One region of the Streptomyces sp. NPDC002851 genome, then DNA from elsewhere that is predicted to be linked to it. Evidence: riboswitches for the same ligand, from Rfam matches in the RefSeq annotation. Region 1 holds a riboswitch; each other region holds the start of a gene.

Region 1 (7,394 bases):
TTCTCGGTCCCCGTCACGCACGGGCCCTTCCGCCACCACTCCGGCAGCATGGCGATCGCCTCGTCCCCGAGGGGATTGACCCCGGGACCGGCCGCGAGCGAGTGCGCGACGAGGACGTGCAGGCACTTCACGCGGTCCGGCATGCCGCCCGCGCTCGGGAACCCGGTCAGCTCCTCGATCTCGTCCCGGCGCCGGATGTAGTCCTCGTGCGCGGCGCGGTAGGCCGCGGCGAGCTCCGGGTCGGTGGCGAGGCGCTCGGTCATCTCCTTCATGACGCCGTTCGCCTCCAGGGTGCCGATCGCCGAGTTGGCCCGCGGACAGGTCAGGTAGTACAGCGTCGGGAACGGCGTGCCGTCGGGCAACCGCGGCGCCGTCTCCACCACGTCCGGCTGCCCGCACGGGCAGCGGTGCGCGATGGCGCGCAGGCCGCGCGGCGGGCGGCCGAGCTGCTCCTTGAAGGCGGCGATATCGGCCTCGGTCGGCTCGGTGCGCTCGGTGGTGGGCGGAGGGGTTTCCATGCCGGTTCTTGAGTCTTTCGGTGCAGTGGTCACATGAGCGGTGGTCACGGGAGAGGGGGCTTCGGGGCTTCGGGGCTTCGGGGCTTCGGGGCTTCGGGGCTTCGGGGCTTCGGGGCTTCGGGGCTTCGGGGCTTCAAGCGTGCTTCAGTCGTCGGCGTCGGTGCGGCGGTCCGCCTTGTCCACGCCGTCGAAGAGGTTGACGTACCAGGCGCGGTCGGTACCGGCCGGGTCGGAGCGGCGGCGCTCGGACGCGGCGTCGGCATCGGAGCCGGAGTCCGGCACCGTGAACGCGGTCTCGCCGGGCCGCACCATGTGCAGCCGCTCGCGCGCCTGGCGCTCCACGAACGCCGGGTCCTGCCAGCGGGCCTTCGCGTCACTGAGCCGCTCGGTCTCCGCACGGGCCTCGGCCAGCTGCCGCTCCTGTTCCTGGATGTCGGCGCGCTGGGCGACGTACTGCCGTACCGGATACGCGAGCGCCACGATCAGCGAGCACAGGACCAGGGCGAGCAGCGCCGCGCGGCCGGTGAGCCGGGAGCGGCGGGCCTGGCGCCGGGTCTGGGAGCGGTAGACGCGGGCGGCGGTCTGTTCGCCGAGCAGCCGGATCCGGGTAGTGGTGGTGGCGAACCGGTCCCGGTTCTCCTCACCCGCGTTCCCTCTGGCCACCTCACTCGCCTCCCCGTTACGCGCGTACGTCCCCGCACACGGTACGGGACCGAGTGCGGGGACGTACGAACGACTGGCTAGCGCCCGGGGCCTAGGCCCTGTCCAGCGCGTTCAAGCCGGTTCAGCCCTTGAAGCGGGGGAAAGCGCTGCGCCCGGCGTACACCGCCGCGTCGTCGAGGATCTCCTCGATGCGCAGGAGCTGGTTGTACTTGGCGACGCGCTCGGAGCGGGCCGGGGCGCCGGTCTTGATCTGGCCGCAGTTGGTGGCGACGGCCAGGTCGGCGATGGTGACGTCCTCGGTCTCGCCGGAGCGGTGCGACATCATGCACTTGAAGCCGTTGCGCTGGGCCAGTTCGACGGCGTCCAGGGTCTCGGTCAGGGAGCCGATCTGGTTGACCTTGACCAGCAGAGCGTTGGCCGACTTCTCCTCGATGCCGCGGGCCAGGCGCTCCGGGTTGGTGACGAACAGGTCGTCGCCGACCAGCTGGACCTTCTCGCCGATCCGCTGGGTGATGACGTTCCAGCCCGCCCAGTCGTCCTCGAACAGCGGGTCCTCGATGGAGACGAGCGGGTACGCCGCGACGAGCTCCTCGTAGTACTCCGTCATCTCGGCGGCGGAGCGCTCCTTGCCCTCGAAGAGGTACTTGCCGTCCTTGTAGAACTCGGAGGCGGCGACGTCGAGCGCGAGGGCGATCTGCTCACCGGGGACGTACCCGGCCTGCTTGACGGCCTCGAGGATCAGATCCAGGGCCTCGCGGTTGGAGCCCAGGTTCGGGGCGAAGCCGCCCTCGTCGCCGAGGCCGGTGGCCAGGCCCTTGTCCTTCAGGACCTTCTTGAGGGTGTGGTAGACCTCGGTGCCCCAGCGCAGCGCCTCGGAGAAGGACTCCGCGCCGATCGGGGCGATCATGAACTCCTGGATGTCCACGTTGGAGTCGGCGTGCGAGCCGCCGTTCAGGATGTTCATCATCGGCACCGGAAGCAGGTGCGCGTTCGGGCCGCCCAGGTAGCGGAAGAGCGGCAGGTCGCTGGCCTCGGAGGCGGCGTGGGCCACGGCGAGGGAGACGCCCAGGATGGCGTTGGCGCCCAGGGAGCCCTTGTTGTCGGTGGCGTCCAGGTCGAACATGGCCTGGTCGATCAGGCGCTGCTCGGTGGCGTCGTACCCGACGAGCTCCGGGCCGATCTGCTCGATGACGGCGAGGACGGCCTTCTCCACGCCCTTGCCCTGGTAACGGTTGGGGTCACCGTCACGGAGTTCGATGGCCTCGAAGGCGCCGGTGGAGGCGCCGGACGGAACGGCAGCACGACCCGTGCTGCCGTCGTCGAGGCCGACCTCGACCTCGACCGTGGGGTTGCCTCGGGAGTCCAGGATTTCCCGGGCTACGACGACGTCGATGGACGGCACGAGCATCTCCTTCTGGAATGTGACGCATAGCTGTGCTTGCACGAGGGCCGCGCCATTGCGACCGACCTTGCTTTGCCTTGCGTCTCACGAGCCTAACCGCCCGCGGGCCTTCAGCCAGCCGACCGCCCGTCCGCTGGGACGAAAAGAGGCCGGAAGGCCGCCTTACCGGGGCAAAGCGCCCCGATTTCTACCGGACGGTAATCGGCACGGCAGTCGGAACGGCAGTCAGCACCGCAGTCGGCACCGCAGTCGGAACGGTCATCGCGGAGCGGACGGTTCCGGCTCGCGGGACGTACGGCATGACCCCGCCCCGGCGCGTACGGGGGAACGCGCGCCGGGGCGGGGAGCGTGGGGGGATGGTGCGGGCTCGGCGCCCGCGGGCCGTGCTGCCGCGGGCGTTACTTCAGGTGCAGCTGCTGGCCCGGGTAGATGAGGTCGGCGTCGTCGATGACGTCCTTGTTCAGCTCGAAGAGCTTCTTCCAGCCACCCTTGACGTCGTGCTTCTCGGCGATCTTGGAGAGGGTGTCTCCGGACTTCACCTTGTACTCGCCGTCGCCCTTCTTGACCTTCTTGCCGGTCGGGGTCTCGACGGTCTTCTTCGCGGGCTCCGGGCGCTCCTGCGCGCGGGACGCGGGCTGCTCGGCCTTGCGCTCCGGCTGCGGGGCGGCCTGCTCGGCCGGGGCGCTCTGCTCGGCGGGGGCGCTCTGCTGCGAACCGCCGCCGTCGTACGCGGCGTTGGAGAGGCCCGTGCCGCAGTTCGGCCAGGCGCCCTTGCCCTGACCGGCCAGGACCTTCTCGGCGATCTGGATCTGCTGGTCCTTCGAGGCCTGGTCGGCGGTGGCCGCGAACTCCGTGCCGCCGTACCCGGACCAGGTGGAGGCCGAGAACTGGAGGCCGCCGTAGTAGCCGTTGCCGGTGTTGATCGACCAGTTGCCGCCGGACTCGCACTGCGCCACGGCGTCCCACTCGGAGGTGGTGGCGGCGGAGGCGGAACCCGCGGTCACGAGCGGCGCGGCGACCGCGGCACCGGCGACACCGGCGACGGCTATCGCGCGGGTGGCCTTGTCGGCCTTGGTCATACGACGGTGCTTGCCCTTGCCGGAAAACAGCATGGAGTTATCCCCTCACCGACGCCTGCGAGGTGAGCTGTCGGGTTCGGGCCAAGTGAGTTGCCCGGTCACGTTCCTTGAGCGCGACTACACCCCAAGCCGTCCCCGCGGCCGCTGATTGCTCAACGGCCGGGCCCGGCACAAACCTTGGGTCCCCCGCTCCTGCCTACGGCGCTTTACGCGACGACTGTTCCCAGTGGCCGCCGGCAGGATTCGGCGTGACGGCCATCGGGGCCCGCCAGTGGCGAGCGGTCACGACCGTAAACATGCGATCCCTTGAAATACCAAGCCGATCACGATCGATGAGACTCATCTCTCACGAGTCGCCCAGGAGTGATCAAGGTCTTTTATAACGGACATTCAGCCCGAAGCGGAGGGTTCGCCCGGCCTTCGGCAAGAGCGGCAACTGCCGCTACTTTCCGCCCAGATCGAGGACCTGACCGGGCACGATGAGGTCCGGGTCGTCGCCGACGACCTCTTCGTTCGCGCCGTACAGCGCGGCCCAACCCCCGTCCACGTCCCGGCTCTCGGCGATGGACCAGAGGCTGTCCCCGGCGCGCACCGTGTAGTTGCCGCCGTCGCGCCCGGAACCACCGCGGTCGGCGTGCCGCCCGGAGCCGCCGTCGCGGTCACTGTCGGGGGTCTCGGGGGCGGGATCGCCACGGTGGCGGCCGGAGCCTTCGGAGGGCTCGGACGGCTCGGTCGACCCAGACGGCTCGGTCGGCTCGGAGGGCGAAGGCTCGGGGCTCGCTTCGGAGTTGTCGCCTTCGCCACCGTTGTCAGTATTGTCGGGATTCTCCGCATCGTCCTGCTTCGGCGTGGCATCGCCCGACGGTGTCGCCGTCGCATCGTCCGACGGCGTGGCCGACGGGTCGTCAGGAGTCCCGGCCGGATCCGTCGGCTCGGTCGGCTCCGACGGCAGCAGCGTCTCGATCGGGTTCGGCTCGCCCTCGTCGATCCCCGAGACCGGGGCGCAGGTGGGCCAGGCGTCCGGCCCCAGCTCGTCGAGGATCTTCTCGGCCACGGCTATCTGCTGGCTCCGGCTGGCCAGGTCGGGGCGCGGCGCGTAGTCGAGGCCGCCGTGCTGCTCCCAGGTCGCCTGGGTCAACTGGAGGCCGCCGTAGTAGCCGTTGTCCATGTTGGCGCTCCACACGCCGCCGCTCTCGCACTCGGCGAGCCGGTCCCAGACGGCACCCTCGACGGCGTGCGCGCTCGTGGCGCCGAGCAGCGGGATGGCGAGGGCCGAACCTGTCACCCCGGCCGCGACGACGAGGGCCGGGGCCTGACGGGGGCGACGATGGCGGCCATTCCCGGAGAGCATGCGGTTGCCTTTCGCGTGACTGCTGGTGCGGGTCGAGCGGAAGTGAACCTAGCCACAGTCGAACGCCAGTCACAACCCGATACAGCGGAGATCACGTGAAAGTCACAGTACTGATGGCCCGTCAGGAACGGGGCGTAGCGGAACCCGGCATTACTGGGGCGTGAACTCCACGGGCAGCGTGCGCAGTCCGCGCATGATGAGCCCGCCGCGCCACCGCAAATCGCCCGGATCGACCCCGAGCCGCAGGTCAGGAAGGCGCCGCAACAGAGTCGCGAGCGCCGTCCGGCCCTCCAGGCGGGCGAGCGGCGCACCCAGGCAGTAGTGGATGCCGTGGCCGTAGCCGAGGTGGGGATTGTCACGTCGGGACAGGTCGAGCGTGTCCGGCCCGTCGAAGCGGTCCGGGTCCCGGTCGGCGGCCGCGAGCACCACGAGCACCGGGTCGCCGGGCGCGATGTCCTGCCCGCCGATACGGAGCGCCTCGGTGGCGAACCGCCAGGTGGCCAACTCCACCGGCCCGTCGTACCGGAGCAGTTCCTCCACACCGGTCTCCAGAAGCCCGGTCTCCCCTTCGGCGAGCGACCGCTGAAGCCGCGCGCGCTCGTCCGGGTGACGCAGGAGCTGGTAGGTCCCGTTCCCGATCAGATTGACCGTCGTCTCGAAACCGGCGAAGAGAAGAATGAACGCCATCGCGGCGGCTTCGTTCTCGGTGAGGTGCTCGCCATGGTCGCTGGCCTTGATCAGGCCGGAGATCAAGTCGGCCGGGTCTTCATCGGGGTCGGTGCGCTTGCGGTGGATGAGTTCCGCGAGATAGCCGCGCATCTTCTTCACCGAGCGGGCGACCCCGCCGCGCGGGCCGCCACCGTGCCGGATCATCATCCCGGCCCAGTCACGGAAGTCGTCCTGGTCCTCGCGCGGTACGCCGAGCAGATCGCAGATGGCGTAGATGGGCAGCGGGAAGGCGAACTCGTGGATGAGGTCGGCCTCGCCGCGCCCGGCGAAGGAGTCGATCAGCTGATCCGTGAGCTCCTGCACCCGGGGCGCGAAGGCGGCGACCCGGCGCGGTGTGAACGCCTTCGAGACGAGGCGGCGCAGGCGGGTGTGGTCCGGCGGGTCGATATTGAGCAGATGCGTCATCAGCTCGGCCTTGCGCTCGCCCGGAATGCCCGTCTTGCCCTTGGCGTGCGCGGGCTCGTCGTGGTGCGCCGGGTTCTTGCTGAGCCGCTGGTCCGCGAGGGCCTGCCGGGCGTCGGCATACCGCGTGACGAGCCAGGCCTCGACGCCGCTGGGCAGTTCGGTGCGGTGCACCGGCGCGTGCTCGCGCAGCCAGGCGTACGCGGGGTACGGGTCGCTGGCGAACTCCCAGGTGAACAGCTCGGGTTGGGGACCGGCGGCGGCCCCCGTCACGGGGCAGGCGGCCTCCGAAGGGTGGTGCGGGTGGTGCGTCGGGGTCGTCACGCCCGGGCCTCCGCGGCCAGGACCGCGTCCCGGTAGGCGCGGGCGGCGGCGCGCAGCGCGGACTCCGGGTCGGTGCCCTCGCGCTCGGCGCGCACGGCGAGGGCGAGCAGTTCGTAGCCGATGCCGTCGCCGGCCGGCAGCGGCACGTCGAGCCCGGCGGTACGGACGCGCGAGGCGAGCTTCGCGGCGAGCGCGAGGCCGGGCTGGCCGAGCGGCACGCCCTCGGTGACCGACTCGCGCTGCTTCTCCTCGGCCTTGGTGCGCAGCCAGTGCGCCTTGACGTCCTCGGGGGTCTCGGCGGTCTCCTCGCCGAAGACATGGGGGTGGCGGTGGATGAGCTTGGCGACGATGCCCCCGGCGACGTCGTCGATGGAGAACGGCTCGCCCTCCGTCTCCGGGTCGGCCTCCTCGGCGATCCGCGCGTGGAAGACGACCTGGAGCAGCACGTCGCCGAGCTCCTCGCGGAGTTCGTCCCGGTCCCCGGCCTCGATCGCCTCGACGAGTTCGTACGCCTCCTCGATGCCGTACTTGGCGAGGTCCTTGTGCGTACGTTGCGAGGACCAGGGGCACTCGCGGCGGATCCGGTCCATGACCTGGACGAGGTCGAGGAGCCGGGCGCCCGGCAGATCGTACGAACCGGGGAGCAGCTCCAGGTCGGGCATCGCGAACCGGCCGGACCCGGCGAGCCGGGCGAGCCCGTCGGTGAGCCGCGGCTCGCCCTCGCCCCCGGCGACGACCACGACGGTACGGCCGCCTTCAGTGGCGTCGACCAGTTCCTCGGCGGTCGGCGCCGCCACCTCGATCCGCACCCCGGCCTCGCGCAGGAACGGCAGCTGCGGGTGCCCGGAGTCGGCACAGACCACGGAGTCGGCGCCCCGCAGGGTCTCCCAGGCCGCCCAGGAGAGCAGCCCCGGGGCCACGCGGTG
Region 2 (7,394 bases), on a different contig from region 1:
CGCGTGGTGCTCTCCGAGGACCACCTGACCCCGGTCGCCGCGGTCTGCCTCTGGTACGACGTCGGCTCCCGCCACGAGGCCAAGGGCCGCACCGGCCTCGCCCACCTCTTCGAGCACCTGATGTTCCAGGGCTCGGCCCAGGTGAAGGGCAACGGCCACTTCGAGCTGGTGCAGGGCGCCGGTGGCTCGCTGAACGGCACCACGAGCTTCGAGCGCACCAACTACTTCGAGACCATGCCGGCCCACCAGGTCGAGCTCGCCCTCTGGCTCGAGGCCGACCGGATGGGCTCCCTGCTCGCCGCGCTCGACGACGAGTCCATGGAGAACCAGCGCGACGTCGTCAAGAACGAGCGCCGCCAGCGGTACGACAACGTCCCGTACGGCACCGCCTTCGAGAAGCTCTTCGCCCTCGCCTTCCCGGAGGGGCACCCGTACCACCACACCCCGATCGGCTCGATGGCCGACCTGGACGCGGCGACGCTCGAGGACGCCCGGACCTTCTTCCGTACGTACTACGCGCCGAACAACGCCGTCCTTTCTGTAGTGGGTGATATCGACCCCGAGCAGACCCTGGCCTGGATCGAGAAGTACTTCGGCTCGATCCCCGCGCACGACGGCAAGGAGCCCCCGCGCGACGGTGCCCTGCCCGAGCTGATGGGCGGGGAGCTGCGCGAGCTCATCGAGGAGGACGTCCCGTCCCGCGCCCTGATGGCCGGCTACCGGCTGCCGCACGACGGCACGCGCGCGTGCGACGCGGCCGACCTGGCCCTGACCATCCTCGGCGGCGGCGAGTCCTCGCGGATCTACAACCGCCTGGTGCGCCGCGACCGCACCGCCGTGGCCGCGGGATTCGGCCTGCTCCGCCTCGCGGGCGCGCCGTCGCTCGGCTGGCTCGACGTGAAGACCTCGCACGACGTCGAGATCCCGGCCATCGAGACCGCCGTCGACGAGGAGCTCGCCCGGTTCGCCGAGGAGGGCCCCACGCCCGAGGAGATGGAGGGCGCGCAGGCGCAGCTGGAGCGTGAGTGGCTGGACCGGCTCGGCACCGTCGCGGGCCGCGCCGACGAACTCTGCCGGTACGCCGTCCTGTTCGGCGACCCGCAGCTCGCCCTGACCGCCGTGGGCCGCGTCCTGGACGTCACCGCCGAAGAAGTGCAGGAGGTCGCCAAGGCCTGCCTGCGGCCCGACAACCGTGCGGTGCTGGTGTACGAGCCCGTGACCACCGATGACGCTGCCGACGCAGTCGACGCCGCCGCCGCGAACGACGTACAGGAAGAGGAGACGGCGAAGTGACCGAGCTCGCCACCATGGAGTTCCACCCGCAGCCCCAGGCGGGCCAGGCCAAGCCGTGGGCCTTCCCGGCCCCGGACCGCGGCGCGCTGCCCAACGGCCTGACGGTGCTGCGCTGCCACCGCCCCGGCCAGCAGGTCGTCGCCGTCGAGATCGTCCTGGCCGCCCCGCTCGAGGCCGAGCCCGAGGGCCTGGACGGCGTCGCCACCATCATGGCCCGGGCGTTCTCCGAGGGCACCGACAAGCACTCCGCCGAGGAGTTCGCCGCCGAACTCGAGCGCTGCGGCGCCACGTTGGACGCGCACGCCGACCACCCCGGCGTCCGCGTCTCGCTCGAAGTTCCGGTCTCCCGGCTGCAGAAGGCGCTCGGGCTGCTCGCCGACGCGCTGCGTGCCCCCGCGTTCGCGGAGAGCGAGATCGAGCGTCTGGTCCGCAACCGGCTCGACGAGATTCCGCACGAGCTGGCCAACCCCGGGCGGCGCGCGGCCAAGGAGCTCTCCAAGGAGCTGTTCCCGGCGAGTTCGCGGATGTCGCGGCCGCGCCAGGGCACCGAGGAGACCGTCGCGGCCATCGACGCGGCCGCCGTGCGGGCGTTCTACGAGGCCCACGTACGGCCCGCCACGGCCACCGCCGTCGTCGTCGGCGACCTCTCCGGCACCGACCTGGACGCGGTGCTCGCGGACACCCTCGGTGCCTGGTCGGGCGACACCGTGCCGCCCCGGCCGGTCCCGCCGGTGACCGCCGACGACACCGGCCGCGTCGTCATCGTCGACCGCCCCGGCGCCGTCCAGACCCAGCTGCTCATCGGCCGCATCGGTCCCGACCGGCACGACCGCGTGTGGCCCGCCCAGGTGCTCGGCACGTACTGCCTCGGCGGCACCCTGACGTCCCGTCTGGACCGCGTGCTCCGCGAGGAAAAGGGCTACACCTACGGTGTGCGCGCGTTCGCCCAGGTGCTGCGCTCCGCGGCACCCTCTTCCCCCGGAGGGGCATCCGGCGCCGCCATGCTCGCCATCAGTGGCTCGGTGGACACCCCGCACACCGGCCCGGCCCTGGACGACCTGTGGCAGGTGCTCCGTACCCTCGCGGCCGAGGGCCTCACGGACGACGAGCGCGAGACGGCCGAGCACAACCTGGTGGGCGTGGCCCCGCTGCGGTACGAGACCGCGGCCGCCGTCGCCGGGACGCTCGCCGACCAGGTCGAGCAGCAGCTGCCCGACGACTTCCAGGGCCAGCTCTACCGGCGCCTCGCCGAGACGGGCACCGTGGAGGCCACCGCGGCCGTCGTGAGCGCCTTCCCGGTCGACCGGCTCGTCACCGTCCTGGTCGGGGACGCCGCGGAGATCGCCGAGCCGGTGAAGGAACTCGGCATCGGTGAAGTGACCGTGGTTACCGGCTAGTCGGGCCCGCTCGGGCGTACGACGCGAGCCCGGATCGACCGACGACAGGACCCCGGTGGTGTCACGCCACCGGGGTCCAGTCGTCCCTGTATGTCGGTTTTCATCGCCTTCGCCCCTAATCCTCAAGCGGGTTGAGGGTCCGACCTGTGGTGTGCGCTACAAAAGCCCGTCTCCGTTTGTCGATTGAAAGATGTCCCGTTTAGCGTCGGTCCGGCTGTTCGTAAGGAATGCGTCGCGCCCGCGGCCCAGGACAGCCATCGCCGAGTCCCCGTACGGCGCGAGCCAGGGGAGCCGGGGACCCACACGCAGTCCCTGGGGTGAATCGGAGACCCCGCCCGACGGGGTGTCCGTAGGAGACCTTCCTGCTCCGAACCCGTCAGCTAACCCGGTAGGCGAGAAGGAAGGAAAGGACACCTCAACTTCATGGCCTTCGCCCGTGCCACCGGGAAGCACCGCCGTCCGAGCAGGCTGACCCGAAGGAGCGCGAACCTCGCCGGCGTCGCCGCCCTCACCACCACTGGCGTCATCGGCACTCTCGCCTCACCCGCGCTCGCCGCGGACACCAGGGCAGAGGGCAGCGGCCTCAACCAGGCCCTCACCATCGAGGACTCCATAGCCGACCACATCGGCGCCCAGGCCAGCGCGCAGCAGCAGGCCGCCGAGCGGGCCGCCGCCGCGAAGAAGGCCGAGGAGGAGGCCGCCGAGGAAGCCGAGCGCAGGGCCGCCGAGGCCGAGCGCAAGGCCGAGGCCGAGGCGAAGAAGGCCCGCGAGGCCAAGGAGCGCGCCGCCCGCGAGGCCGAGCGCAAGCGCCTCAACTCCTACGTCTCGCCGATACCCGGCAGCGCCATCTCCACCGGCTACAAGACCGGCGGCGCCGTCTGGTCCTCCGGCAGCCACTCCGGCATCGACTTCCATGCCGACTCCGGCACCCAGGTCGGCGCGGTCGGCTCCGGCACCGTCGTCGAGGCGGGCTGGGGCGGCTCCTACGGCAACAACGTCGTGATCAAGATGAACGACGGCACGTACACGCAGTACGGCCACCTCTCATCCATCAGCGTCACGGTGGGACAGCAGGTCACTCCGGGCCAGCAGATCGGGCTCTCCGGCGCCACCGGCAACGTGACCGGGCCGCACCTGCACTTCGAGGCCCGTACGTCCCCGGACTACGGCTCGGACATCGACCCCGTCGCGTACCTCCGCGGACACGGCGTGAACGTCTGACACCCCCGCTGACACCCCCGTACCACTCCGAAGGCCCCGGCACCCGCCGGGGCCTTCGGCGTATGCGCTCCGGTCGGCCCGTATGTGCACCGGTCAATTCCGGCCAAAAGATTTCCATGGATTCCGGTCGGCCATCGGAAAACCCCGTGTGCTGCAATAGAGTCACTGCACGAGCGCTGCGCGAGTGAGCGTCAATCGGCCGCGTTTCACGGGGATGCGGTGCATATTTCAAGAGGTGGAGGTCCGGCCATGCGCATTCCGGCGCACTCGGTATGCACGGCAATCCGGGACGACATCGTTTCCGGTGTCCATGAGCGCGGCAGCCGGCTCACCGAGGAGGTCCTCGCCCGCCGCTACGGCGTCTCCCGCGTCCCCGTACGCGAGGCGCTGCGCACCCTGGAGGCCGAGGGCTTCGTGATCACCCGCAGGCACGCGGGCGCGTGTGTGGCCGAGCCCACCGCGCAGGAGGCCGCCGACCTCCTGGAGATCCGGCTCCTGGTCGAACCCCTGGGCGCGGCGCGCGCCGCCCAGCGCCGCAGCGAGGCCCACCTCAAGGTCCTGCGCGGCCTGGTCCGCCTCGGCCAGGAGCGGGCCCGCCGCGGCCACGGTGAGGACCTGCGCTCCCTGGGCGGCTGGTTCCACGAGACGCTCGCCCAGGCCACCGGCAGCCCGGGCCTCACCGCGCTGCTCACCCAGCTCCGCCACAAGATCAGTTGGATGTACGCGGTCGAGCTGCCGTCCCGCCCCACGGAGGACTGGGCCGAGCACGGCGCGATCGTGGACGCCGTGGCGCGCGGCGACGCCGAGCGCGCCCGGGCGCTCACCGCCCTGCACACCGAGCGGGCCGCGACCGCACACCGGCTGCGCTTCCCCGGCGACGGGGCCCGGCCCACCAACCGCTCGATCGCGGTGAGGACTTCGCAACATTCCGTAAACCTGGCGAGCGGCCGCAATTAACAGGCGCCGTATACAAAGACAGTCGTCCGGTGGTGACGGCGGATTAATTCGCGCTGCCTTGCGCCGCCTTTTCGGGATGCGTGGGCGCGCATTTCAAGCACCGTTCGCGGCGCTATTTTTCAGCCTTCTTCTCCGCCCTTTCCCTGCCCCTTCCCCGCCCCTTCCTCGCCTCTCCCTCACCTCTTTCCCGGTCTCTTTTCCGGTGCCCGGAAACGCCGAAAGCCCGCCACCCTCGACGGGTGACGGGCTCTTGGCGCAGAACGTGCCTGTGCGGCAGGGCTCAGACGGTCTCGGGGAGCTCCTCGAGGCCCTCGGAGACCAGCTTCGCCAGACGGTCCAGGGCGGCCTCCGCGCCATCGGCGTCCGAGGCGAGGACGATCTCCTGGCCGCCCTCCGCGCCCAGGCCGAGCACCGCGAGCATGGACGCGGCGTTGACCGGGTTGCCGTCGGCCTTGGCGATCGTCACGGGGATCCCGGCGGCGGTGGCCGCACGGACGAAGATGGAGGCGGGACGGGCGTGGAGCCCCTCGGCCCAGCCGACATTGACGCGGCGCTCAGCCATGTGATGCTGCCCTTCAGGTGTCGCTCATGCGTTGTCTAGACCACTGTCTCATACCGGCAAGGGTGCTCCGGCCGGGCTTTCGTCCGGTGTGCACGGCCCTTCGGCCTTCTCAGAGTGCACCGCACGTCCTGGGGTCGCGACCCGTACTCTGACAGGCATGCAGACCCCGCAGGAGCACGCGGCATACCCCTCCCACTGGGAGGCGGACGTGGTCCTCCGTGACGGCGGCACGGCCCGGATCAGGCCCATCACCAGCGAAGACGCAGACCGGCTCGTCAGCTTCTACGAGCAGGTCTCGGACGAGTCGAAGTACTACCGCTTCTTCGCGCCCTATCCGCGGCTCTCCGCCAAGGACGTGCACCGGTTCACCCACCACGACTTTGTGGACCGGGTCGGGCTCGCCGCCACCGTGGGCGGCGAGTTCATCGCCACCGTACGATACGACCGCATCGATGAGAACGGCCGTCCGGCATCCGGTCCCGCCGACGAGGCCGAGGTCGCCTTCCTCGTGCAGGACGCCCACCAAGGCCGCGGCGTCGCGTCCGCGCTCCTCGAGCACATCGCCGCCGTCGCCCGCGAGCGCGGCATCCGCCGCTTTGCCGCCGAGGTGCTGCCCGCCAACGCAAAAATGATCAAGGTGTTCACGGACGCCGGATACCAGCAGCAGCGGAGCTTCGAGGACGGCGTCGTCCGCCTGGAGTTCGACCTGGAGCCCACCGAAGCCTCCCTCACCGTGCAGCGCGCCCGCGAACAGCGCGCCGAGGCCCGCTCCGTGCAGCGCCTGCTCGCCCCCGGCACGGTCGCCGTGATCGGCGCCGGGCGCCGCCCGGGCGGCGTGGGCCGCACCGTCCTGCGGAGCCTGGCCGGGGCCGGGTTCACCGGCCGGCTCTACGCCGTGAACAGCGCGTTCGACGCGGACCTCACCGACTTCGGGGAGCTCGACCCGGAGCTCGCCGGGGTGCCCGCGGTCCGCTCGGTCGGCGAGATCGACGGCACCGACGCGCACGGCGACACCCTCGCGGTCGTCGCCGTGCCCGCCGAGCACGTGCCGGATGTCGTCGCCGACTGCGGTGAACACGGCGTACGCGGGCTCGTGGTGCTCTCCGCCGGGTACGCCGAGTCCGGCCCCGAAGGTCTCGCCCGGCAGCGGGAGCTCGTGCGGCAGGTCCGCTCGTACGGCATGCGCCTCATCGGCCCCAACGCCTTCGGAGTCATCAATACGTCGCCGGGGTCGCGGCTCAACGCCTCGCTCGCGCCCGCCATGCCGACCGCCGGACGCATCGGCCTGTTCACGCAGTCCGGCCCCATCGGCATCGCGCTCCTGGCCGGGCTGCACCGGCGCGGGGCGGGCCTGTCGACCTTCGTCAGCGCGGGGAACCGGGCGGACGTCTCCGGCAACGACGTCGTTCAGTACTGGTACGAGGACCCGGACACCGACCTCGCCCTCATGTACCTCGAATCCCTCGGCAACCCGCGGAAGTTCACCCGGCTCGCGCGCCGCACCGCCGCCGTCAAGCCGGTCGTCGCGGTCCTCGGCGCCCGGCACTCCGGAACACCCACCGGGTACGCCGTACCGGCCGCGCGGATGCCGCACGCCACGGTGTCCGCGCTGCTCCGCCAGGCCGGTGTCATCCGCGTCGACACCGTGACCGAACTCGTCGACGTGGGGCTGCTCCTCGCCGCCGGACCGCTCCCCGCCGGGCCCCGGGTCGCGATCCTCGGGAACTCCGCGTCCCTGGGCGTCCTCACGTACGACGCGTGCGTGGCGGAAGGACTGCGCCCGTGGCGTCCCGTGGACCTGACGACGGATGCGAGTCCGGCGGACTTCCGGCGCGCGCTGTCCACCGCGCTCGCGGACGAGGAGTGCGACGCGGTCCTCGTCACCGCGATCCCCTGGGTCGGCGCAGAGACATCCGGACGGTCCCCATCCGCCCTGGCCGAGGCGCTACGGGAGGCGGTGGCCT
Region 3 (7,394 bases), on a different contig from region 1:
CGTCGACGACGCGCCCACCCTGCTCCGCTACCCCAAGGAGACGGTGGGCCCGGCCATCCCCGCCGTCGACCGGGCGGGCGGCATGGACGTCCTGGACCGCGACGAGACCGACGAGACCGCCGACGTGCTGCTCGTCGCCGTCGGCGTCATGGCGCCCGTCTGCCTCCGGACCGCCGACCTGCTGCGCGCCCGTGGCCTCGGCTGCACCGTCGTCGACCCCCGCTGGGTCAAGCCCGTCGACCCGGCCCTGCCCGCGCTCGCCGCCGCACACCGCCTGGTGGCCGTCGTCGAGGACAACAGCCGTACGTCCGGGGTGGGTTCGGCGGTCGGGCAGGCGCTGCGCGACGCCGACGTGGACGTGCCGCTGCGCACCTTCGGCATCCCCGAGCAGTTCCTTCCGCACGCCAAGCGCGGCGAGGTGCTCGCCGATCTCGGACTCACCCCGGTGGAGATCGCCGGGCGGATCGGGGCCACGCTGGAGCGCGGGACCAGCCTGGCGCGTGCGGCCACTCAGGTACGTAAGGAGGACGACGGATGACGGGTGGCACAGGCGGCCCCGACGCCGCGCACGGTGGCGGCGCGCAGAGCTTCGACCTCGGCAGGCTGCTCGCCGAGCGTGGCGCCGAGCGGTACGAGCTGCACGCCCGGCACCTCAACCACCAGCTGCCCCGGATGCTGCACACCCTCGGCTTCGACAAGGTCTACGAGCGCGCCGAGGGCGCCTACTTCTGGGACGCGGACGGCAACGACTACCTAGACATGCTCGCCGGGTTCGGCGTGATGGGCCTCGGCCGCCATCACCCCGTCGTACGCAAGGCCCTGCACGACGTCCTCGACGCCTCGCTCGCCGACCTCACCCGCTTCGACTGCCAGCCGCTGCCCGGCCTGCTCGCCGAGAAGCTGCTCGCGCACAGCCCGCACCTGGACCGGGTGTTCTTCGGCAACAGCGGCACGGAGGCCGTCGAGACCGCCCTGAAGTTCGCCCGGTACGCCGCCGGAAAGCCGCGGATCCTCTACTGCGCGCACGCCTTCCACGGCCTGACCACCGGTTCCCTGTCGGTCAACGGCGAGGCGGGCTTCCGCGACGGCTTCGCGCCGCTGCTCCCGGACACGGCCGTACCGCTGGGTGATCTGGACGCCCTGGCGCGGGAGTTGAAGCGTGGCGACGTCGCCGCCCTGATCGTCGAGCCCATCCAGGGCAAGGGCGTGCACGCGGCGCCGCCCGGCTATCTGCGAGCCGCCCAGGACCTCCTCCACCGGCACAAGGCGCTGCTCATCGCCGACGAGGTGCAGACCGGGCTCGGCCGTACCGGCGACTTCTACGCCTACCAACACGAAGAGGGCACAGACGGCGTCGAGCCCGACCTGGTGTGCCTCGCCAAGACCCTGTCGGGCGGCTATGTGCCGGTGGGCGCGACGCTCGGCAAGGACTGGATCTTCAAGAAGGTCTACTCGTCCATGGACCGCGTCCTGGTCCACTCGGCGAGCTTCGGCGCCAACGCCCAGGCCATGGCGGCCGGGCTCGCCGTGCTCGCGGTCCTCGAGGACGAGCGGCTCGTCGCGCACGCGCGGGCGACGGGGGAGCTGCTGCGCTCGCGGCTCGCCGCGCTCGTCGACCGCTACGAACTGCTCCATGACGTACGCGGCCGTGGCCTGATGGTCGGCATCGAGTTCGGGCGGCCCGACTCGCTCAAGCTGCGCGGACGCTGGTCGACGCTGCAAATGGCCCGTAAGGGGCTCTTCGCGCAGATGGTCGTCGTACCGCTGCTGCAGAAGCACCGGATCCTCACCCAGGTCTCCGGCGATCGCCTCGAGGTCATCAAGCTGATCCCGCCGCTGATCATCGGGGAACCGGAGGTGGACCGCTTCGTGACCGCCTTCACCGCCGTGATGGACGAGGCGCACGGCGGCGGCTCGCTGATGTGGGACTTCGGCAAGACGCTGGTGAAGCAGGCGGTCGCGCAGCGGTAGCGGACGGCGGCGCAGCCAGCGTGTCTTACGGATCACGGCCCGTGCCGTCGGCTCGGTTGCCGGCTGTGTCGATATGCGGCTAACGCCGCGTGAGGGGGCTGCGCCCCCAGCGCCCCCCTTCGCCCCTGAACGGGGCTCGTCCTCAAACGCCGGACGGGCTGAGTTGATGCCCCACCCGCAGGACACCGTCGGACGAAGATCCGTAAGGACCTACCGCCAGGCGGGCGCCCCCGGCCGGGGCATGCAGGCCCTGCGGGTCAAGGGGCGGCTGTGGCTGCGCCTCGGGGACGCGGAACACGTGCCCCGCCCGCAGTCCACCGCACCACCCTCAACCGAGGCGCTTCGCGCCACCCCCTGGTCCAGCGCGACAAGGGAGCGGGGTCTGGGGGGCGCAGCCCCCAGGAGCGGTCAGCCGGCCGACGGTGCGGATACGTGATCCGGAAGATCAGTCGAGCAGGTTCGCGCGGAGCCGCTCGCGTAGCTCGGGCGTGAGGCCGAGGCCCTCGGCGAGATACCGCTCGACGCTGCCCCAGTTCTCCTCGATCGCGCCGAAGCCCGCCCTCAGGTACTCGGCGCGGGCGTCGAACATCGGCCGGAGCAGCTCCGCGGCCTCCTCGGGCATGGCCTCATTGGGGTTGCCGCGGTGCATCTTGTAGCGGCGGTGGGCCGCGTTGGACTCCAGGTAGTCGGCCTCGATGGCGTCGCGCTCCACGCCGACCGCGAGCAGGGTCACGGCGATCGACAGACCGGCCCGGTCCTTACCGGCCGCGCAGTGCATCAGGGCCGGGACGCTGTCCTCGGCGAGCGCGCGCAGGACCTGGCTGTGCTCGGTGGTGCGGTGGGTGATGATCGCGCGGTACGAGGCGGTCATCCGTCCGGCCGCCTTGCCGTCGGCGAGCGCAACGCGCAACTCGGACATATTGCCGTCGCGGACCATCTTCCAGAACTCGGCGCCGTCGGCCGGGTCGGAGAGCGGCAGGTTCACATTGCGTACGCCGGGGAGTTCGACGTCCGGCCCTTCGAGCTTCTGGTCGGCGGAGTTACGGAAGTCGAAGATGGTGTGCAGGCCGAGCGAGGTGAGGAACGCCGCGTCCTCGGCGGTGGCGTGTGCCAGATGGCCGCTGCGGAAGAGCCGACCCACCCGTACCCGACGGCCGTCCACGGTCGGCAGTCCGCCCACGTCACGGAAGTTGCGCACCCCGGTCAGCTCGGGCTCTGTCGACGGGACCTGCTGCGTCACGGGGGCTCCTCCCGGTCGTTCGCCGACGGCGTTCGTCGGCTGGGGTGCGCGGTCGCGCCCGCGAAGGGCGCGCGCCCTTGACCATACGACATGGATTCCTACGGTAATCCACGGCTGTGCGGCGTGAGATGGGCCGCCGGATGCCCGCACGGCCATCCGGGCTTACGCCCGCTTGTGTCGCACTGTGAGCTGTATGCCCGATTCGAATGCTTCGTCTCGTCTATGCGGATTAGCAGTATTAGCGCCAACTGGCCCTGGAATAAGGGGCTGTGGCCCTGTCGCGTGAGCAGGGTCATAAAGGTGACGGTGCGTGGCGATCTTCGCGGGCGGAATTCCCCGGGTATGGCGTTGGTAAAGCGCATTTCTCCACGGAGTGTGACCGCAATTCCGGGAAAGGATCACCGGCGTTCTGCGGCGGGGGAATTGATTGCTTGTGGCCGCGCTCATTGCTCGATTACGGTCGCCGACGTCCGGGCGGACGCCCAATCCTGCCGCCGTCCGGATTTCCCCACACCCACCCGTGCACGGCAGGAGCGGGGGACCCATCGGTAAGACGCCGTTTCCGGTCCGCCCGGAGCGGCTTGGGGTGAAGTCGCGTGGTTCCGACTACGCGGCCGGGCAACTCCAGCCCGAACCCGACAGCTCACCTCGCAGGCGCCGGAGAGGAATTCGTCATGCCCGCGAAGGGTAAGCACCGCCGTCCCAAGTCCCTGCGGATAGGCCGCGGTTTCGCCGCCGCGGGTACGGGTGGCGCAGCGCTCGCGCTGCCGCTGTTCGGCGCCACCGCGCACGCCGCCGCCCCGGCCGCGGCCCCCGCCGCGCCGTCCGCCGTCCAGTCCGCCCCCGCCGCCGCGCAGAAGGCCCCCGCCAAGTACACCGTGGTGGCCGGGGACTACCTTGCCAAGATCGCCGACGAGAAGAACGTCGAAGGCGGTTGGAAGCAGCTCTACAAGGAGAACCGCAAGGTCGTCGGCGACGACCCGGCGCTGATTCATCCCGGCATGAAGCTGACGCTCGACGCGCCCGCGAAGGCCGACGCCAGGCCCGAGAGCAAGCCCAAGCCCGAGAGCAAGCCCAAGCCCGAGAGCAAGCCCAAGGCCAAGACCTCCGCCGAGGCCGAGCCCGAGGCCGACGCCAAGTCCGGTGCCAACGAGGCCTCTCCGGCCGCCGCCGCGCCCGCCGCCGGTGGCTTCTCCGCCCCCGTCGAGGGCCCGATCTCCACCGCGTACCGCACCGCGGGCGCCATGTGGTCCAGCGGCTACCACACCGGTACGGACTTCGTCGTCCCGACCGGCACGCCCATCAAGTCCATCGGCGACGGCACCGTCGTCTCCGCCGGGTGGAGCGGCTCGTACGGCAACGAGGTCGTCGTCCAGCACGCCGACGGGCACTACTCGCAGTACGCCCACATGACGTCCCTGGACGTCTCCAGCGGACAGACCGTCAGCGGCGGCCAGCAGATCGGTCTCTCCGGTTCCACCGGCAACTCCACCGGTCCGCACCTGCACTTCGAGGTCCGCACCGGCCCGGGCTACGGCTCCGACGTCGACCCGGTGGCCTACCTGCGGTCGCACGGCGTCGCGCTCTGACGCTCCTTCGGCGGGCGGACGCGCTCTTTCTGCGGGCGGACGGAACCGGAACTCCGGTGCCGTCCGCCCGTTTTGCGCTATTCCCGCTTGGGGGAGTCTTTACCGGTGGCCTATCTCACCCGTAGTCAACCCCCTGGGACCGCTTATTACGGTGGCGTAGGTCACGTACGAAGGTGAAGGATGTCCCGACGTGGCAGACGATTCGACTCCTTTCATCCGCAGTGACTCCACCGGGCCGGGCCAGTTCGTGTCGTACGCGGCGATCGGCGACAGCTTCACCGAGGGGGTCGGCGACCCCGGCCCCGACGGTGCCTTCGTCGGCTGGGCGGACCGCCTCGCCGTACTGCTCGCCGACCGGCACCCCGAGCACACCTTCCAGTACGCCAACCTCGCCGTGCGCGGCAAGCTGCTCGACCAGATCGTGGCCGACCAGGTCCCGCAGGCCCGGCGGCTCGCCCCCGACCTGGTGAGCCTCTGCGCCGGCGGTAACGACATCATCCGGCCCGGCTCCGACCCCGACGACGTCGCGGAGCGGTTCGAGCGGGCCGTCGCCGACCTCGCGGAGGCGGCCGGGACCGTCCTGATCGCCACCGGCTTCGACACCCGCGGCGTGCCCGTGCTCAAGCACCTGCGCGGCAAGATCGCCACGTACAACGTGCATCTGCGGGCCATCGCGGACCGCTACCGGTGCCCGGTGCTCGACCTGTGGTCCCTCAAGTCCGTGCAGGACCGGCGGGCCTGGGACGGCGACCGCCTGCACCTCTCCCCGGAGGGGCACACCCGCGTCGCCCTCCGTGCCGGTCAGGTGCTCGGCCTCGAGGTGCCCGCCGACCCGGACCAGCCGTGGCCGCCGCAGCAGCCGCGGGGCACCCTCGAAGTGCGGCGTGACGACATCCAGTGGGCCCGCGAGTACCTGGTGCCATGGATCGGGCGCAGGCTGCGCGGCGAGTCGTCCGGCGATCACGTCGCGGCGAAGGGCGCCCGGGACCCGTACGCCCTCAAGAAGCAGCTCGAAGAGGCCTCTTGAACGGGTGAAATCGGTGGATTCTCCCGAATCCGGTGGAATCGTCGCCGCGGTGCGCGCGTTGAGCAGGTATGGCAAATGACGCGAACCAGGACGCCCTGCTGCGGCTGCTCTCGGAGTACAACGGCGGGGTGGTCGTCACCCTGAAGCGGGACGGGCGCCCCCAGCTGTCCAATGTGATGCACCACTACTACCCGGACGAGCGCATTCTCCGGGTCTCGACCACGGATGACCGGGCCAAGACCCGCAACCTGCGCCACGACCCGCGCGCCAGCTACCACGTGACCAGTACCAACCGCTGGGCGTGGACGGTCGCCGAAGGCACGGCCGAGCTCACCCCCGTGGCGGCGGACCCCGGGGACGCGACCGTGGAGGAGCTGATCACCCTCTACCGGGACGTGCAGGGCGGCGAGCATCCGGACTGGGACGACTTCCGGGCGGCGATGGTCCGCGACCGGCGCCTTGTCCTCCGTCTCCACGTCGAGCGGGCCTACGGGCAGCCCCAGGGCCCGCTCTAGGGGTGGAGATCGCACCCGCCGCCCATAATGAACACGGCGCTCCGACAGGAACTCGGTGCTCCGACCGCAGTCCCGCAGGAGGTTCCGTGACCGGCATCCGTTCCCTACGCTCCGGGCTCCGCTCGCTGCGGCCCGAATCCTTCGGCGCCGAGCCCAGCGGGGAACGCCTCGCGCGGATCCGCAGGTCACCGCAGTTCGCGCACGGCCGGTTCCAGAACCCGGTGGCGGCGGAGATCGGGCCGAAGGGCTCCACGATCGAGTTCGCCAAGCAGTTCTTCGACCGGCGCGAACGCCCCCGCAGGGCCCCGGCCGGAGTCGTCCCCCTGCACGCCACGACCCTCGCCGACCTGGCCCGGCCGTCAGCGAGTGGGCTTCGGCTCACCTGGATGGGGCACTCCAGTGTGCTCGCCGAGATCGACGGCCGACGGCTGCTCTTCGACCCGGTGTGGGGCGAGCGCTGCTCGCCCTTTCCGTTCGCCGGACCCAAGCGGTTCCATCCCGTGCCCGCGCCGCTCGCCGAGCTCGGCCCGGTGGACGCCGTGGTCATCTCGCACGATCACTACGACCACCTGGACATGCCCACCATCAAGGCCCTCGCCGACAGCGACACCGTCTTCGCGGTGCCGCTCGGCGTCGGCGCCCACCTGGAGCGCTGGGGCGTGGCCGCGGACCGGCTGCGCGAGCTGGACTGGCAGGAGAGCACCAAGATCGCCGGGCTCTCCCTGACCGCGACCCCGGCCCGGCACTTCTGCGGCCGCGGCCTGCGCAACCCGCAGCACACCCTGTGGGCCTCCTGGTCCGTCGCGGGCCCCGAACACCGGATCTTCCACAGCGGGGACACCGGCTACTTCCCCGGCTTCAAGGACATCGGCGCCGAGCACGGCCCGTTCGACGCCACGATGATCCAGATCGGCGCGTACGACACCGAGTACTGGCCGGACATACACATGACCCCCGAAGAGGGCATCCACGCCCACCTCGACCTTCAGGCCGGACCGCACGGCACGTTCCTGCCGATCCACTGGGGCACCTTCAACCTCGCCCTGCACCCG
Region 4 (7,394 bases), on a different contig from region 1:
ATGAGCCGACACCAGCGCACTGGACCCGCTCCTTCGCGTGGTGAGGAGCCGAACCCCTACGGTGATGGCAGCGTGCTGTGGTCCACCTCCCAAGTGACGGGCCCGACCGCGCAGTTCGGCCGCATCCGCTTCTGATCCGGAGGAGACGGTGGGGTTCACCGCACAGCACGACGACCGCGGGCGGCTCGACGCCACACAGCTCGACCTCGGTTGCGGCTGGGCGTGGGAGGCCGTCCACCGCGCCCGCCGCCGCGTCGCCATGGCCTGCCCCGAGTGCGCGCATCCGATGCACGCGAAGGTCTCCCGCCACGGCCTGCGGTTCTTCGCCCACGAACCCGGCTCGCCCACCTGCGCACCGGCCGGTGAGTCCATGGAACACCACCTGCTGAAGCTGGAGCGGGCGTGAAGCAGTTCATCGGCGGCGTGGGGCCTGGCGGGGTCGGGCCCGTGCGCTAGTACTCCAGTCTGGATTCGCGTGTTCTCGCGTGGTGTTGTTTATCCGGAGGAATTCGCTGAGCAGTGCCGTACACAGGCGATCCGGGTTTTTGATCTCGAACCGCTCGACAGCCACCGGATGCTGCCCTCGTCGGATCCGCCGAACGTCAACTGGAACGCCCCGTAGTACGACACCTCGGCCAGGGAGGGCAGGGTCTCCACTCTTCCTCACCCCGGGTCCGCAGCGAGCGCAGAACCTTCGACCAGAACGGCTTCGATTCGCCCTCGCCGACCATCATTCCGAGGAACTCGTGGTGCCCGGCGATTGAATGTCGCGGCCTCAGACAGGCCTGAGCCCCGGACACTTGGCGCGCCGGGGCTCACAGCGGACGAGACGGGATGCGGTCTAGTACGGGCCGTTCACATTGTCGATCGAGCCGTACTTGTCGGCCGCGTAGTTACAGGCGGCGGTGATGTTGGCGACCGGGTCGAAGCTGTCGAACGGCGTGTCAGGCACGTGGTAGGCCTCGAACGTGGGGGCGATGACCTGCAGGAGCCCCTTGGACGGGGTTCCGGCGGCAGCGTTGGAGTCCCAGTTGTTGATGGCCATCGGGTTGCCGGAGGACTCTCGCATGACGTTGCGGTAAATGCCCTCGTAGGTGCCGGGGATGCCGTGCTGGGCCATGATGTCGAGCGACTCCTTGATCCAGCCGTCCAGGTCGTTGGTGTAGGACTTCTTCGCCGGGGCGGCGGCGGGCTCGGCTGCGGGCAAGTTCTTGCGCTCGGAGCGATCCGCCCGCTCGGCGGACTCCCTGGCGGCGGCTGGCTTCTTCGCGGGCTCGGCCGAGGCCTTCTTGCCGAGGGTCAGCTTGAGACCGGGGTGGATCAGCCGCGGGTTGTCGCCAACGGCGCTGCGGTTGTCCTTGTACAGCTTCTTCCAGCCGCCGCTGAGGGAGTGCTCTTGGGCGATCGCGGAGAGGGAATCGCCCGCGGCGACGACATAGGTCTTCGGTGTCGCGGCGGGCTTGGCGGCCGTACTGGACGTGCTGGCCGTGCCGGCCGTGCTGGACGGCGCCGCGCCGGCGGCGGTCGCGCCGAGCACCGGGAGAACGAGCGCGGCCCCGCCCGTGCCTGCGGCGGCGATGCTCCGGGTGAGCGAGCTGGACTTGGGGCGGCGGTGCTTTCCCTTTGCGGGCATGACGAATTCCTCTCCGTCGCCTACGAGGTGAGCTGTCGGGTTCGGACGGGAGATGTCCGGCCGCACTGCGTATGCGGCTTCACCCCGAGCCGTTCCGGAATCCGGATCGGCGACTTACCTGGGTCCCCCGCTCCTGCCGTGGGTTAGTGAGTAGGCGTGAGGTTTTCCGGACAGCGGCAGGATTCGGCGTTCCATCCGGATTGACGGTGACGTTAGGCGAGAAAGTCCGGACGGAACAAGACACGAATTCAGATAGCGAATGAATGAGGCCCGCCCTTGGCCACCAGAACCCCTTGCCCCCTTTGATCAAAAGAGCCAACTCTCTTTGCGCAGAACGGAAGTGCGCTCAGCGGCTCTCCGAGGCCACATCTGCCGGTGTGACTCATTTAACTGAACGGCCTGCAGGTTGGAATGCGACTCAAAGGCATATCGGGGCACACCATTCCACACGTCTCTCCTTAATGCAGACAGCCAGTTATGCAAGCCATCAATAACGGCAAGAAGTGACTTCTCTGTGCGAAGCCGGACATCCCGCAGAGATCGCCCTTCGCAGAGAAACGGGCATGTCGCCATAAATGTCCCACCGGCCGTACCCGGCCCTCCCGCTCGGGTGGCCCTGCCCGACAGCACGGACCGACGGAGGCCCCCCGCAGCCCTTAGGCGTCCCGCCCGGGGAAGTGGCACAACAAGAAGATCGACAGCTGGTACGTCTTCGTCGACAACCTGCGCCCCGGGCAGCACAGCCGACGACCCGTTCGGCGCCCTGATCATGGGCGACAAGCTCAACGGCGTGCACAACATCGAGTGCACCGTCCAGAACGTTGAGCGCGTGCAGAACGGCTTCGACTCGCTGGCGCCGAGGATCTCGGGGTGCCCGGCCATCGAGCTGCCCAAGCTCACCCGCGCCCGACCCACCGCACACCCGGCGCCCCCACCGCGCCGCCCCGCCCCGCCCCCGTTGGTTATCGTGGCCGGTCATAGGTGCGGCGAGGCAAGTGTGGGGGCGGACGGTGGCAGCGGAGCGGGGGCGGGACCAGGACGGGTGGATACGTGTTCCGGTCGGGTACGACGCCGCGCGCTGGGCCACGCGTGGGCGGTGCCGCCGGGTGCTGCTCGTGGTGCACAACGTCACTTCGGCGACCCGGCTCCTCGACGTACTCCCGCTGTTCCACGACGACCTGCGGGTCCAGCTCCTGGCCACCTGCACCGAGTCCTCACCGTTCCGCGCGGGCGTGGCCGAGCTGTTCGCGGAGCTCGGGGTGCCGGTGCTGCCGTGGGAACAGGCCGTCGAGACGCCCGTGGACCTGGCCGTGTCGGCCAGCCTGGGCGGTCAACTGCACCTGGTTCAGGGGAAGTTGGTGGTGCTCTCACACGGTGTTGGCTACACTAAGAGGCTGGCGACACCGGACACCGGACACCGGACACCGGACACCGGACACCGGGCGCCTCTCGCCTCGGGTCGCGGCTCCGCCCCGCCTGTCTTCGGTACGGCTCCCGAGTGGCTGCTTCACAACGGCTCCCCCGTCGCCGACGCCCTCGTCCTCTCGCACCCCGAGCAGCTGGACCGGCTGCGCGCCGGGTGCCCCGAAGCGGCCCCCACGGCGGTGCTCGCCGGGGATCCCTGCTACGACCGGCTGCGCGCGGCCGCCCCGTACCGTGACCGCTTCCGCCGTGCGCTCGGCATCCGGCGCGGTCAGCGGCTCGTCGTCGTCAACTCCACCTGGAATCCCGAGTCCCTCTTCGGCGACGGTGGCGGCAGCGACGTACTGCCGACCCTGCTGCCGCGCCTGACCGCCGAGCTGCCCGCCGACGAGTACCGGCTCGCGGCCGTCCTGCACCCCAACATCTGGCACGGGCACGGCCCCGGACAGCTCCGTGCCTGGCTCGACCGCGCCCGCCGCGGCGGCCTCACCCTCATCGACCCGCTGCACGCCTGGCGGCAGGCGCTGCTCGCCGCGGACGCGGTGATCGGTGACCACGGCGCGGTGACGTACTACGCGGCGGCGCTCGGCAGACCCGTCCTGCTCGGCGCCGCGCCCCTGGAGGGCCTCGACCCGGATTCCCCGGCCGCCGACTTCATCCGCCGGGCGCCGAAGCTCGCGCCCGCCGCTGCGCTGCGTCCCCAGCTGGAGCGGCTGCTCGCGGAGCACGTACCGCTGCCCGGGCCCGCGGAGTTCACCACATCCATGCCCGGCGAGTCCGCGGCCCGGCTGCGCCGCCTCTTCTACGACCTGATGTCCGCCCCCCAGCCCGAGGACGCGCCCGCCTCGCTCGAACCCCTGCCCCTGCCGCCGTACGAACCACCCGCGCACACCACGGCGTTCCGGGTCCTGACCCGGCTCGTGGGGGCGGGCGAGGTCGCGATGCGGCGCTACGCGGAGACGGCCCACGCACCGAGCGGCGAGGGCGGCACGGACCTTGACTGGGCGGCGCACACCTCCATCCACGAGGACACCCGCGAGCCCGGCCAACTCGACCTCGCCGACGTCGTCTTCCGACACGGCCGGGCCGACGACCCACGGCTCGGCGGCCCGGAGCGCTGGACGGCGGAGGTGCTGCGGCGGCACCCGCACTGCGCCCTCGCGGTGTACGTCACCGGGCCCGACGCCTGCACGGTGCGCACCCGCGACGGCGTACTGCTGCGACTCGCCTCGGCCGACCCGGACGGCGCCGACCCGGTGGCCGCCGCCTCGGCCCTCTTCGCCTGGCTGGCGGCGGGCAAGTCCCCGACGGAACTGTGCACTTCGGGCCTGCGGGTGCACACGGGGGCGACCGCCCACGCGGTGACGGGGCACCAAATCAGCCCGTCCGGCGTTTGAGGACGAGCGCTCCCTTGCTGCACCGATACGTGATCCGTAAGACCCTCCCTAGCTTCGCGCAGCCACGCACCGCTCCCGCAGCCGCCCCAAATAGTCCAGGTGGAACTCCGCCTGCTCGCGCCCCAGCGCCGCCTCCGCCGAGTCGATCAGCGGCAGGGCCGCGGCCGGGTTGCCGGAGTCGAGGCGGACCTCGGCCAGGTCCGTGAGCGTGCGGGCCGTGTTGTATGCCTCGCCCTGCTCGCGGAAGCAGGCGAGCGCGGTTTCGAGGTGCGCGGTCGCCGGGGCGTGTTCGCCGAGGCGGCCGAGTGCCCGTCCGCGGTGGCGCCGCAACAGGGCGCGGGCGCGAGGCAGATCGGGTGCCCCCTCGTCGCCCGGGCCGATGCCGTCGAGGATCGTATCGGCCTCCTCGAAGCAGTCGTACGCCTCCTGGAAGCGCCACTGCCGCAGCCGCAGCAGCCCGAGGAACTCCACGGCGGAGGCGTGCCCGCGTACATGGCCCGCGGCCCGCTCGTCCCGGACCGCGGCGTGCGCCTCCCGCTCCGCTTCGTCGAAGTGCCGCAACTCCATGAGGGAGAGGGAGAGTTGGGCGTGCAGGGCGGCCGATGCGCGGGTGCCGGGTGCGTGCCGGTCGGCGGCGCGTACCGCGGTACGGAGGGCGGGGAGCAGCATCTCGTGGTGGCCGGCCTTGAGTTGCAGTGGCCAGAGGGCGCGGGCGAGCAGTGCCGCCGTGGTCGGGTCGCCGAACTCCTCGGCGGCCGCCACCGCCCGTGCCAGGTTGTCGCGTTCGGCGACCAGGGCCGCGAGCGCCGTGCCACGGTCGGGGTACGCACCGGGCTCGACTCCTTCGGGCAGCTCGGGCACCCGCCAGCTCTCCGGCAGCGCGCCCCGGGCGGCGCGCAGCGCGAGGTGAAGGAGCGCCTCGACGGTGTGGCGTACGGCGGTGGCGCAGGCCGCGAGGCCGTCGGTCTGTGCGGCGCGTTCGGCGTGCCGTCGTACCCCGGGGCGGAAGCGGTGGCGGCCGTCGTCCGTGGGCTCGAGGAGGCGGAGTCCGGCGAGTTCGGTGAGGAGTTCGGCGGCTTCCGGCTCGGGCGTGCCCGCGGCGCCCGCGGCCATGGTGGGGCCGATGGCGGGCCAGTCGTACAGGCCGAGGCGGCGGTAGAGGCGGGCGGCGGCCGGGGTCGCGCGGCGGTAGGCGTCCTCGGCGGCGTGGTGCACCGGGTCGGACGGTTCGGCGTGGGTCATGGGCCGCATCTCCTGCGACTGCGGTTCGGGCGGCGTGCGGGGCGCGGGGGCGGGGGCGACCGCCGAAGACAGAGTCAGGTGCGGCACCGCGGCGCGCAGCGCGAACGGGGATCCCGCGCACCGTGCGAGCACGCCGGGCAACGCGGCCCGGGCCGCGGCAACGGCTTCCTTCCCGGCGAGGTCGGTGAGCAGCCGCACGGCGTCCTTGTCGGGGAGCGGGCCGACCGGTACAGGCAGCGCGTCGAGGCCGGGCAGCGGGTGCCGGGCCACGACCAGCGTGAAGACGCCGGTGCCCGCGGTGAGCAGCGGGAGCACCTGCGCGGCGGAGTGGGCGTGGTCGAGGACGACGAGGAGGCGCCGGTCGGTGACGTACCGCTGGAAGCGTTCCTTGCGGCCGTCGAGGGTGGGTGGCATCTGCTCGTCGGGGAGGCCGAGTTGGCGCAGCAGGCTGGCGAGGGCCGCGGTCGCGCCGGTGGCGCCGTCGAGGGCGTGGCCGCGGAGGTCCACGTAGAGCTGACCGTCCGGGAAGAGCTGTTCCTTCCCCTTCGCGGTCTCTGCCGCGCGGACGCCCCAGTGGACGGCGAGGGCGCTGGTGCCGATGCCCTCGGGACCGTGCAGGAGGGCGACGCGGGGGCGTCCGTCGGGCCGCCGCTTCGCCTCGCGGAAGAGGCGGCGCATCGCGTCCTCACGGTCCTGGAACCACCGTATGGACGGGCCGATCCGCGGGGTCGCGGCGGGCGGGGTGTCCGTGGCGGCGGGCACGATGGCCGCGAACGCCGCCCAGGCGTGGCGGAGTTCGGGGTCGTGCTCGAGGGCCTCGTGCACCTGCCGGGCGACCGCGGTGAGGTCGGCGGCGGCGCCGGGCGCGGGTACCTCGCGTCCGGTGATGCGGCGGACCAGGCCGCCGGCCGATTCCCAGAGCCATTTGCCCGCCTCGTTGGCGGTGGCGTTCCCGACCGCGCCGAGCACTGCCGTGATCGCGGCCAGCGACATGGTCTCCAGCACCCCGAACTCCCCCTCACCAGCACCGCCTTGCGGCGCCCCGTAGCCGTGGAGCCCCACGGTATCCGCTCGGCCCGCCGTCACCGAGAGGCCCGGAACCGTACCCGCCACCGCGAGGATTCAGGCGACCCCAAGGCCCTCGAGCACCACCGCCCCCGGCAGTTCCGCGAACGTCTTGCCGGGCACGATCAGCTTGCCGCGGCGGCGGCCGCTGCCGATCAGGACGTACGGGGTGTCGACCACGGCCGCGTCGACCAGGAGCGGCCAGTCGGCGGGGAGGCCGATCGGGGTGATGCCGCCGTATTCCATGCCGGTCTCGCCGGTCGCCGTGTCCATCGGGGCGAACGACGCCTTGCGGGCGCCGAGTTGGCGGCGTACGACGCCGTTCACGTCGACGCGGGTGTTCGAGCGTACGAGGCAGGCCGCGAGGCTCGATTCGCCGCCGCGCTTGCCCGCGACGACGACGCAGTTCGCGGAGGTGTCGAGCAGGTCCTGGCCGTGGTGTTCGACGAAGACGGCGGTGTCGGCGATCGCCGGGTCGGTGTCGACGTAGATCAGCTGCTCGGCGGGGATGCTGCCGCGCCAGTGGCGTACGGCTTCGGCGACCGGTGCGGTCAGCTCGTCGAGGCAGTCGGGGGCGGGGCGGGCGTTGTCGAAGTCACCGATGGGAGCACGCATATCGGCAAGGTAACAGCGCG

What was found. A riboswitch is a leader RNA that binds a small molecule or an ion and turns the genes downstream of it on or off. The one in region 1 is predicted to bind cyclic di-AMP.
Region 2: linked by a shared signal. The riboswitch ahead of ACWD10_RS09070 (M23 family metallopeptidase) and the one ahead of ACWD10_RS03505 (transglycosylase family protein) in region 1 are both predicted to bind cyclic di-AMP.
Region 3: linked by a shared signal. The riboswitch ahead of ACWD10_RS36615 (M23 family metallopeptidase) and the one ahead of ACWD10_RS03505 (transglycosylase family protein) in region 1 are both predicted to bind cyclic di-AMP.
Region 4: linked by a shared signal. The riboswitch ahead of ACWD10_RS30555 (transglycosylase SLT domain-containing protein) and the one ahead of ACWD10_RS03505 (transglycosylase family protein) in region 1 are both predicted to bind cyclic di-AMP.

Annotation. Positions count from the first base shown of each region.
Region 1 is NZ_JBSFUT010000002.1:355,429-362,822, reverse strand. It holds gene ACWD10_RS03520 (DUF501 domain-containing protein) at 1-518, opposite strand, end outside; gene ACWD10_RS03515 (septum formation initiator family protein) at 663-1,181, opposite strand; gene eno (phosphopyruvate hydratase) at 1,303-2,583, opposite strand; gene ACWD10_RS03505 (transglycosylase family protein) at 2,982-3,695, opposite strand; cyclic di-AMP (ydaO/yuaA leader) riboswitch at 3,700-3,876, opposite strand; gene ACWD10_RS03500 (transglycosylase family protein) at 4,105-5,013, opposite strand; gene ACWD10_RS03495 (cytochrome P450 family protein) at 5,164-6,417, opposite strand; gene ACWD10_RS03490 (nucleoside triphosphate pyrophosphohydrolase) at 6,465-7,394, opposite strand, start outside.
Region 2 is NZ_JBSFUT010000006.1:134,557-141,950, forward strand. It holds gene ACWD10_RS09060 (M16 family metallopeptidase) at 1-1,293, shown strand, start outside; gene ACWD10_RS09065 (M16 family metallopeptidase) at 1,308-2,690, shown strand; cyclic di-AMP (ydaO/yuaA leader) riboswitch at 2,939-3,099, shown strand; gene ACWD10_RS09070 (M23 family metallopeptidase) at 3,114-3,911, shown strand; gene ACWD10_RS09075 (GntR family transcriptional regulator) at 4,161-4,868, shown strand; gene ACWD10_RS09080 (HPr family phosphocarrier protein) at 5,149-5,430, opposite strand; gene ACWD10_RS09085 (bifunctional acetate--CoA ligase family protein/GNAT family N-acetyltransferase) at 5,588-7,394, shown strand, end outside.
Region 3 is NZ_JBSFUT010000061.1:16,201-23,594, reverse strand. It holds gene dxs (1-deoxy-D-xylulose-5-phosphate synthase) at 1-538, shown strand, start outside; gene ACWD10_RS36625 (aspartate aminotransferase family protein) at 535-1,971, shown strand; gene ACWD10_RS36620 (tyrosine-protein phosphatase) at 2,417-3,211, opposite strand; cyclic di-AMP (ydaO/yuaA leader) riboswitch at 3,713-3,881, shown strand; gene ACWD10_RS36615 (M23 family metallopeptidase) at 3,886-4,800, shown strand; gene ACWD10_RS36610 (SGNH/GDSL hydrolase family protein) at 4,991-5,827, shown strand; gene ACWD10_RS36605 (PPOX class F420-dependent oxidoreductase) at 5,896-6,342, shown strand; gene ACWD10_RS36600 (MBL fold metallo-hydrolase) at 6,429-7,394, shown strand, end outside.
Region 4 is NZ_JBSFUT010000037.1:26,746-34,139, reverse strand. It holds gene ACWD10_RS30565 (hypothetical protein) at 149-406, shown strand; partial or broken gene ACWD10_RS30560 (transposase) at 660-764, opposite strand; gene ACWD10_RS30555 (transglycosylase SLT domain-containing protein) at 842-1,633, opposite strand; cyclic di-AMP (ydaO/yuaA leader) riboswitch at 1,636-1,800, opposite strand; gene ACWD10_RS30550 (hypothetical protein) at 2,644-4,452, shown strand; gene ACWD10_RS30545 (tetratricopeptide repeat protein) at 4,501-6,699, opposite strand; gene ACWD10_RS30540 (YbaK/EbsC family protein) at 6,817-7,374, opposite strand.